One region of the Azotosporobacter soli genome, then DNA from elsewhere that is predicted to be linked to it. Evidence: riboswitches for the same ligand, from Rfam matches in the RefSeq annotation. Region 1 holds a riboswitch; the other holds the start of a gene.

What was found. Region 1 has a riboswitch for cyclic di-GMP ahead of QTL79_RS13010 (polysaccharide biosynthesis/export family protein). Riboswitches for the same ligand answer to the same signal wherever they lie in the genome.
Region 2: linked by a shared signal. The riboswitch ahead of QTL79_RS10895 (GGDEF domain-containing response regulator) and the one ahead of QTL79_RS13010 (polysaccharide biosynthesis/export family protein) in region 1 are both predicted to bind cyclic di-GMP.

Annotation. Positions count from the first base shown of each region.
Region 1 covers NZ_JAUAOA010000016.1:30,041-34,498, forward strand. Annotated here, with positions in the region: gene QTL79_RS13000 (PAS domain-containing sensor histidine kinase) at 1-1,335, shown strand, start outside; gene QTL79_RS13005 (hypothetical protein) at 1,410-1,883, shown strand; cyclic di-GMP riboswitch class II at 2,320-2,403, shown strand; gene QTL79_RS13010 (polysaccharide biosynthesis/export family protein) at 2,466-3,155, shown strand; gene QTL79_RS13015 (GumC family protein) at 3,176-4,458, shown strand, end outside.
Region 2 covers NZ_JAUAOA010000011.1:12,919-17,376, forward strand. Annotated here, with positions in the region: gene QTL79_RS10880 (AAA domain-containing protein) at 1-837, shown strand, start outside; gene QTL79_RS10885 (abortive infection system antitoxin AbiGi family protein) at 1,106-1,921, shown strand; gene QTL79_RS10890 (hypothetical protein) at 2,130-2,300, shown strand; cyclic di-GMP riboswitch class II at 2,631-2,714, shown strand; gene QTL79_RS10895 (GGDEF domain-containing response regulator) at 2,811-4,073, shown strand; gene QTL79_RS10900 (hypothetical protein) at 4,233-4,412, shown strand.

The DNA of each region.
Region 1 (4,458 bases):
CAGTTGCAGCATGAAGTAGATGTTGCAAAAAAAATGGCGAATGATCTTGCTAAGTCAGAGGAAAAGTTTCATAAGGCTTTTGATTATTGCGCTGATGCGATCGGGATTGTTCGGCGCGTTGACCGCCGATACCTAGAGGTGAATGAGACTTTTTTGAGAATCTTTGGCTATGAAAAAAAAGATGTCATCGGACATTCTTCCAGCGAGTTTAATCTGTGGATGGATAATGAAGACAGAGAGATATCGTATAAAAAGCTGACTAGAGACGGGCGTGTTCATGATCAGGAAGCGGTGTGGGTGACCATAAGCGGTGAAAGACGAGTGGGCTTGCATTCCAGTGAAGTCATTGAAATGGATGGAGAAGAATGTGTGCTGTTTGTCTGGCATGATATCAGTGAACGAAAGAAGGTCGAAGAGGAATTACAGCAAACCAAACAGGAACTGGAACGCAAGGTGGTCGAACGGACCTGGGAACTGTCGGAAAATATTAAACGATTGACGCAAGCGCAGGAACAAATCGTGTTAAGCGAGAAAATGGCAGGCATCGGGCAACTGGCAGCTGGCGTAGCGCATGAATTGAATAATCCGATGGGTTTCGTTAAGAGTAATTTTCAAACGATGGATGAATATGTCGGCGTGCTGTCGCAGGCATTTGAAAAATACAAAAGGCTACGGATGCTAAGCGAGCAGTCCGGAGTAGAAGAATTGCAAAAAATGAGTTGCGAAGTAGCTGCATTTGAGCAGGAAAAAAGTGTGGGATTTATCTTGACGGACTTTGAGGAAATTTGCCGTGACGCAAAGGAAGGGATTGCCAGGGCTAGTGAAATTATTACGGCGCTACGAGCTTTTTCGCGCGTGGACAGTGATGGTAAGGTGGACGAATACGATTTGAACGAAGGTGTGCGAACCACATTGATGATTGCCCGCAATGAAACGAAATATGTTGCAACAGTAGAACTGAAGTTAATGGAAGTTCCCGCAGTGCTTGCTTTGGGCGGGCAGATTAATCAAGTGATACTCAACATAGTGGTCAATGCGGCGCAGGCAATCAAGAGTGCTGAAATAAAGGACGGGAAAATTTGCGTGACTAGCGAATATGATGAAAAATATGTACGTTGCAGCATTAGCAATAATGGACCGGCAATTCCAGAAAAAATAAGGGCGCGTATTTTTGAGCCGTTCTTTACAACGAAACCAGTGGGTCAGGGGACTGGAATTGGCTTGAGTCTCTCTTATGACATCATTGTTAATCGTCATAAGGGAAACCTTTATTTTAACAGTACCGAGCAGAACGGAACGACGTTTGTAATTGAACTTCCTATAACAAGTAACTGAAGTGAAGAAGAGGTTTTTTTCTTGTTTTGTGGAATTCTACAGTATAGGAATGATTTAAGAATAAGTGAAATGAGGTGTCCGTTCTGTTTCGATATTTGCGCTTTCGTTTGGAGTTTTTCATCAAGATACTGTCTTTTACAACACTGTTTTTAGCGGTGATGCAGTTGCTTACGTATAAGTGGCCGCTGATCGTATTTTACCTGGCTGGTTTTGTCGGCTACCGCTGGCTGCTGCAGACGATCAATCCGCAAATGAACTGGCAGAGCCTCTTCAAACAAGTAAAGACGCCTGATTTTTTAGCGAATCCGCCCAAAGAAGAATTGAGCGAGCTGGAAGCGGCGCAATTGACGAAGTGGCAATGGCAGCTAGCCTTTCTCTTCGGCGTCATCCTCGGTGCGCCGGCGTTGCTTGGCGTATGGTATTTAGCGTTGGCGGGCTTCGCTGTCGGTTTCTTCTCCTTGTTTTTACTGCTAAGGCTGTATCTGCATTTTTCGGAGAAACAGGCGCGAAAAATAGTTGCTTACTATGAGAAACAAAAACAAAAATAAACAATTGCTTCATTTAGAAAAGGGTCAATGGATTTTATCCGTTGATCCTTTTTGTGTGCAGAAAAAGTTCAAAATTACGATGGAACAGCTTCGAAAATGCGGCGAGAATACAAAAAAGAAGAATGCCCATAAACGAAAAAAGATGAAGTGAAAAAGAGAAAAAGCAAAGAAAATAAAATAAATGAATGGAGCTATGAGAGGAAGATATCGTGTTTTGTGAAGGACTAATAGCTTGATTTTTCGACGTGCCGAATGACATTTATGTAGGGCGATACGTTTGTGAGGTAATGGCTATATTGACATTTAAAGTGTCAGGAAAGGCGAGTTTTCAAGTAGTTTGCGTCATAAACATGACTGGAAAAAATAAGGAAGTCTTAAGAAAATATGGGTACTTATTCTGCTATACTTAGTAACTAACAGGGCGGAAAAAAGGACAGATGAATATGGATGCAATGAATATTAGTTTTTATTTGGACGCTTGAACTAATAGGAGCAAGTAGCGTAACCGGCCATCTAAATTTATTTTAGATGGCTTTTTTATTGCTTTTAGAAAACAAGATATGTATAGGCAGGAGGATATTCGTGAAAAGTCTGATGATAGTTATGGTTATCGCAGTAGTCTTAGTAATTTTACCAGCAAAAGTATCAGCGGAAAATTATGTTTTACGGCCAGGTGATGTTATTAGTGTCGATATCGTGAGTTCGGCCGATATTAGCGGAGTTTTTGGGACGCCAAGTCGCAGTAGTACGTCCAGTGGCTTGGGGTTCGGTGGGTTGACGTTGCAGGAGGTTACGGTTCGTCCGGATGGAATGGTTTCGATTCCATTGGTTGGCGAAGTAAATGTGGATGGAATGTCTCCGAGTGAGGTTTCAGCGTTTATTGTTGAACGGTTGAATCGGTATCTTGTAGAGCCGCCAAATGTAAGTGTGAATTTAGTGAAAGTCCATATGACTAGAATCTACGTGTTGGGGCAGGTAAACCATCCGGGAGCATTTGAACTAGGGAAAAATATCAGTTTAGTAGATGCGATAGCCATGGCAGGTGGTTGGACGGATGGCGCGGCCAAGAAAAAGATATCTATTATTCGTAAGAACATGCAGGTTGAACCGACGAAGGTAAACTTACTGGATGTGCTTGAAAAGGGCGATACCAGCAAAAATTTGGTGTTGAACGAGGGCGATATTGTGTATTTGAGCAGCAATGGAAAAATTGATTTTATTAGAGATATTGTACCGTTTATCAATACCTCATATGAAATCAGGCATTATTAGAGAGGTCGGAGGTTGAGTTCGTGGATAGTGAACAATTTGAATTGAAAGATATGCTGGCGATATTGAAACGACGACGCAGGGTGATTTATTACTCGATACTGTTGACAGTTTCAATTGCAATATTGATTAATATGTTTTCTGCTACGTTATATGAATCTACAGTAAGTTTGCGTGTGAAATATTATCGCGGTCCTAATGAAAATGTGATTACAATGGCGCCGGATGATTTGTTGCGGCAGCAAATTTTCACTTATGTTGAAATTATCAAGAGCCGGACAGTGGTGGAGGCGGTGATTGAACGTTATTATCGCGATCGTGATGTAAAACCATCATATGAAGAGGTGGTCAGGACAATCAATACACGATTGGTCAATGGTACGCAGATTTTGCAGCTAAGCGTATTGGCCGAGTCGCCGGAAATGGCACAGAACATGACCAATATATTACTAGAAGAATTTATCATGCGTTTGACGGAAATTGTCCGCTCTGAAGGCAAGGATGCTAGGACTTTTATTGGAGAGCGGATGGAAGAAAGTAAGCGAAACTTGGAAAAAATAGAAAAAACAATGATCAAGTATAAAAAAGAACATGATGTGGTTGCCGTCAGTGATCAAACAAAAAGTTTGATCGATATGCAGGCAGATTTGAAGAAATTGGCATTGGAGAATTCGCTTAATCTAGAGCAAGCCCAAGCGAAGTTGGTTAGCACGAAAAAACAGATGGCTGGTCCACAGGCCGAATTTATGGCAGATAGCCAACAAATACAGCTTTACCGAACTCGCTTAGCGGAGCAGGAAGTTGAATTGGTTAGTTTGTTAAAGGTGTTCAGAGAGGAACATCCTAAGGTAACGGCGACAAAAGCGATTATTACGGAGACACGGCAAAAGTTAAATGAAGAAATCGCACATGTGGCAAAGGCGGAAATTCCGTCCAGCAATCCGGTGTTTCAAAATCTCTTGCAGACAAAGCTGCAGGCGGAAGCGGATATTGCAGTTGCCAATGCTAAGCGAAACGCGCTGGAGCAGACGAATTCAGAGCAGGATAAGGAATTGAAAGCGTTGCCGGATAAGGAACAGGAAATGGCAAGACTGATGCGCGACTATAAGGTGGCGGAAGACGCGTACAATGCGCTGGCCAAGAGATATGAAGATGCTCGCATTGATGAGTTGACGCAACCTACGAATGTGCAGGTAGTTGACCGCGCTGGCATGCCGACCAGACCAGCGCGCCCGAGAGTCATTTTGAATCTGGTGGTTGCTATGGTGATGGGATTGTGCGGCGGCGTGATCTGGGCATTCATGTT
Region 2 (4,458 bases), on a different contig from region 1:
ATGGAAGAAGTCGTGCCGGATCAGATTGCAAACAATACAGACCAATCCGTGGGAATCATTTCACCGTATCGACTGCAAGCGGATAAACTTAATGAGGCTATTGGAAAACGGGACATTGAAGTGGATACGGTGCATAAGTATCAAGGACGCGAGAAGGATGTCATTATCCTTACAACCGTAGTAAATGAAATTAATGATTTCGTTGACAACCCCAATTTAATAAATGTAGCCGTTTCTCGCGCAGTGGATAAGCTGATTGTTGTTGTGTCAGACAATGAAAAAAATAGTAATTCTAATATTGGCGATCTAATAAGATACATTGAATACAATAATTTTGAGATTATTAACAGCAGCATCTACTCGGTGTTCGACTTGCTATATCATAGCTATTCTGAACGACTGCTTGCAATCAGGAAAAATAAAAAGAACGTGTCTGCCTATGAGTCAGAAAATCTAATGAATGTCATAATCGAAAAGGTTTTAAATTCGCCAGAATTCCGCGAACTCGACCATGTAATCCATCAGCCCTTAAAAATGCTTATCCGAGACCTGAACAAGCTTGATGACGCTGAGCGTAGATTTGTTATGAATGCTTTAACGCATACTGATTTTGTCATCTTTAACAAGTTGGACAAAAGCCCTGTATTGGTTGTTGAGGTCGATGGATATGCATTCCACGCCAATAATCCCAAACAGCTGAAGAGGGATAAAATGAAGGATACTATATTAGAGAAATACGGCATCCCGATTTTAAGAATCAAGACCAATGAAAGCGGCGAGGAAGGAAAGTTGCGCAACAAACTTATGCAGATTTTGAAGTTTAATGAAAAGCAGTAGGTTTGTAATATTCGCAAGCGTGAACATCGCATTGACAAATGAAAAAAGAATGGTTTCGACCGTTTCCTAAAGCATAAAGTTAAAGCAAGCAGGAAAATCGAACAACGGAGCCGTCCCATTGTTTCTGGAGCAAATGAGTTTTGGGTAGCAAAGAGCGCCGAGCGTAAAAGTTAGGCGCTTTATTTTGCATGTGCGAGAGAGGAATATCGGCACAGAGCGGGAACTTTTAAACAGTGGGAATGTAAACGGCGATAGGGGGAAGAGATATTTGCAACGGTATATATCGAAGGAACTGACTCATTTTGTAGGGCGTGGATTGCCGACAGAAGAGGATAAATACAATTTACTGGTGAAGATAATTCGCGGTGGCTGGCTAACATATCCTCCCCATGATAAGCAGGGGAAGCCACCGAAACTCACTTTTAAAAACGCCGTTCCTATTAATGAGAAGGCATCTGGAGAGGGAAAATCGTTTGAGAAAGAATTAAGATTAAGGCGAAATATAAAAGCCACGAGCTTTGAAGACAATAACTTGTATAACGCGAATATGGTTTGTTTTTGTGATATTCCGGTTGGCGACCTAGCGATACACATGAAAAAATATAGTGGATTTGGTCTTGCTTTCAATAAAGAACTGCTTGCGAAGAAAGGTGTAAGACCTGTGAATTACATTCCAATAGGGGCTAGAAATGTAGGAACAAGAGAACCCCTAGGGGGTTATTTAAATGAAATGGCGCGATTGGTGGAAAGTACAGCGGATCAATCTTCTTATCTAAGTAGAGCTGAAAGTGATTTTCCGGTCCAAGGAACAGAAATAAGTCTAGATCAAATAAAAGAAAACATTGAGAAAGGACGGCAACTGCTGCTATGGGAATGGTTTTCTTTTATCAAGTTTTTCGACGAATTACTGCCAGATGATGACGAGGGTAATTACTACTTTGAACGTGAGTGGCGTTCGCTGTATGATGTGGATTTTGCCTTTGCGGATATTAGGCGGATTATATTGCCAGAGGAATATGCAACCCGGTTTAGAGATGATCTTCCCGAGTACTGCGGGGAACTGGTTTTCAGCCATGTGCCGTAAACTATGCTGAGGACAAACAAGGAGACGGTTCCGCTGTTTCAAACGTTCTTTTCTCTTCCGTCTTATGAAAAATAATCTCGACCAATAAAAATGCGGCAAACGGAGAAAAATCGTCTGCCTCATTTTTTTGCGTCTTCGAAATCAGCGGCGTCCCTAATTCCCCGTCGTTGCGGTTTTTTCAGAACATGGAGTCCGAGGAAAGGCGGACATGGTTTGGCGGGCAAGAGCGTGGAGACGTACGACAGGGAGGTCGTACGCCGGTGGAGCAACAGGGAGGTTGCTTTCACCGGGAATGTCCGCGATCGCCGACCGCCAAGCCTTGGCCGATCCGACGGACGTGGTCGCTTCTGAAAAAATCGCGACGACGAAAGGGGCATAGCTGTCGATAGAGGGAGGCAAAATCAAGTTGGATTTGCCGAAGCAAGCAAAATCGGTTTTGGTTTAAGCAGCATCGTTTACGAAAACGGGCAGCAAGATTTCCAAGTATGGCACTCTTGCTGCTTTTTGCGTTGTGTGCGTAAAGATGAACGTGAGGAAGAATTTAGACTTTTTAGATTTTAAAAATTAAATAATATTGACGAAAAAAGCAAACCGAATATAATACAAGTACGCAATACACTTTTCTTAAAGCAGCTGTATGTTTTGCCTAAAAGGGTAATTAACGATTGCGGCAGTGTGCTTTGAAATCGCCAAGTTTTTTCTGTGAAAATTTTGATGCGGACGCGATGAATAACGATCTATATTTGGACACTTGGATCGTTAGGAGTAAATAGTGTAACCGGCCATACCATGACTAGTCATGGAGTGACCGGTTTTTTTATATTTGATGAAGTGTTTCACGGGATAACAGAATTTTATTTTCAAAGGATTAATGAAGGGGGAAGGTAACATGTTTTCGTTGCTGCATATCGATAATAATTTTTTTTACAAGGAAATTCTGCGTGATTTATCTGAACAGAATGATTTTCGATATTTCTCAGCCAAAACACCGCAAAAAGCATATGAGATTTTAGTTGCCCATGATATTGATCTTATTGTGACCGGACTGGAATTTAAAGGAGAAAATAAAGAACGCTTCATTTCCACGCTGATGCGCAAAAAAAGGGAGACGACACCGGTAATTGTTCTTTCGGCAATCAATGATATGAAGCTTAAAGCAGAGCTTTTCCAAAAGGGTATTTCCGATTATCTAACAAAAGATCACTTCATGGAGTATTTAATGACGCTGATCAAAAAAAATAAAGGGGGGGATGCGATTGCCGCAGAACTGCGAAACCTTTGGATTGCCGTTTTAGATGACAGTGTGATGCATCTGAATGGGATGCGCGCGTTTTTTGAACATAATGCGATGCCGCAGGTCGATTATTTTATAAATCCGGCTGCACTTTTGACGACAGCCAAGACATACAATATTTATTTAATTGATAACGTTTTGCCGGATATTTCAGGTGAAGAAGTGATTCGCGAAATTCGGAAACGGGATGAGTATGCGGTAATCATAGCGGTTTCATCGGTTAATAGTCATGCGGTTATTTCCAACATTTTAAGTAATGGTGCGGACGATTATATTGTAAAACCATTTTCGGAAAATCTTTTTATGGCGCGTCTTAAAGCAAATGTTCGAACCTATTCGTTAATGCAGCAGTTAAAAGAAAAAAACAGGCTTTTGGCTCAAGTGGCGCAAGAAGATGGTCTTACCGGTCTTTATAATCGTCGTGCAATAATGGAAAGGTTAAACAGGGAAATCGATTTTGCGACACGCAGTAAAGAACCGCTTACGGTGCTGATGTTTGATATTGATCGCTTTAAAATGATTAATGATACCTATGGGCATCATTTGGGCGACGAGGTGCTCAGACAGTTGGGGCAGTATTTGAAGAACGCGTTTCAGAAAAATGTCATTACGGGACGGTATGGCGGAGAAGAATTCATTTGCGTTTTTCCAGGGCTTGCGCTTTCTGGCGCGGTCGTTTACGCGGAACGTCTTCGACGCGAATGTGGCGAAATGCGTTTTAGTGAAGACGCTCTTTCCATTACTGTCAGCGGCGGGGTTGCGGCATATTCGGATGAAAACGCAGATGAATTTTTAAAACGGGTGGATGAGCTTTTATATAAGGCCAAAAAGAACGGGCGCAATCGAATGGAATACTAAAGCGATTCTTTTTTCGTTGCTCGTATGAAAAATAATGTCGATTAATAAAAGGAGGCAAACGGAGAAAAATCCGTCCGCCTCCTTTTTGCGTCTTCGGATGCAGCGGCGTTCCCTGACTCCCCGTCGTTGCGGTTTTTTCAGAACATGGAGTCACAAGGCATGGCGGACATGGTTTGGCGGGCAAGAACGCGGAGACGTACGACAGGGAGGTCGTACGCCGGCGGAGCAACACGGACGTTGCTTTCGCCGGGAATCTCCGCGAGCGCCGACCGCCAAGCCTTGGCCGGCCCGAAGGACGTTGTCGCTTCTGAAAAAATCGCGACGACGAAAGGGACGTAGCTGTCGATAGAGGGCAGCACAATCAAGTTTGATTTGCCGAGGTAAT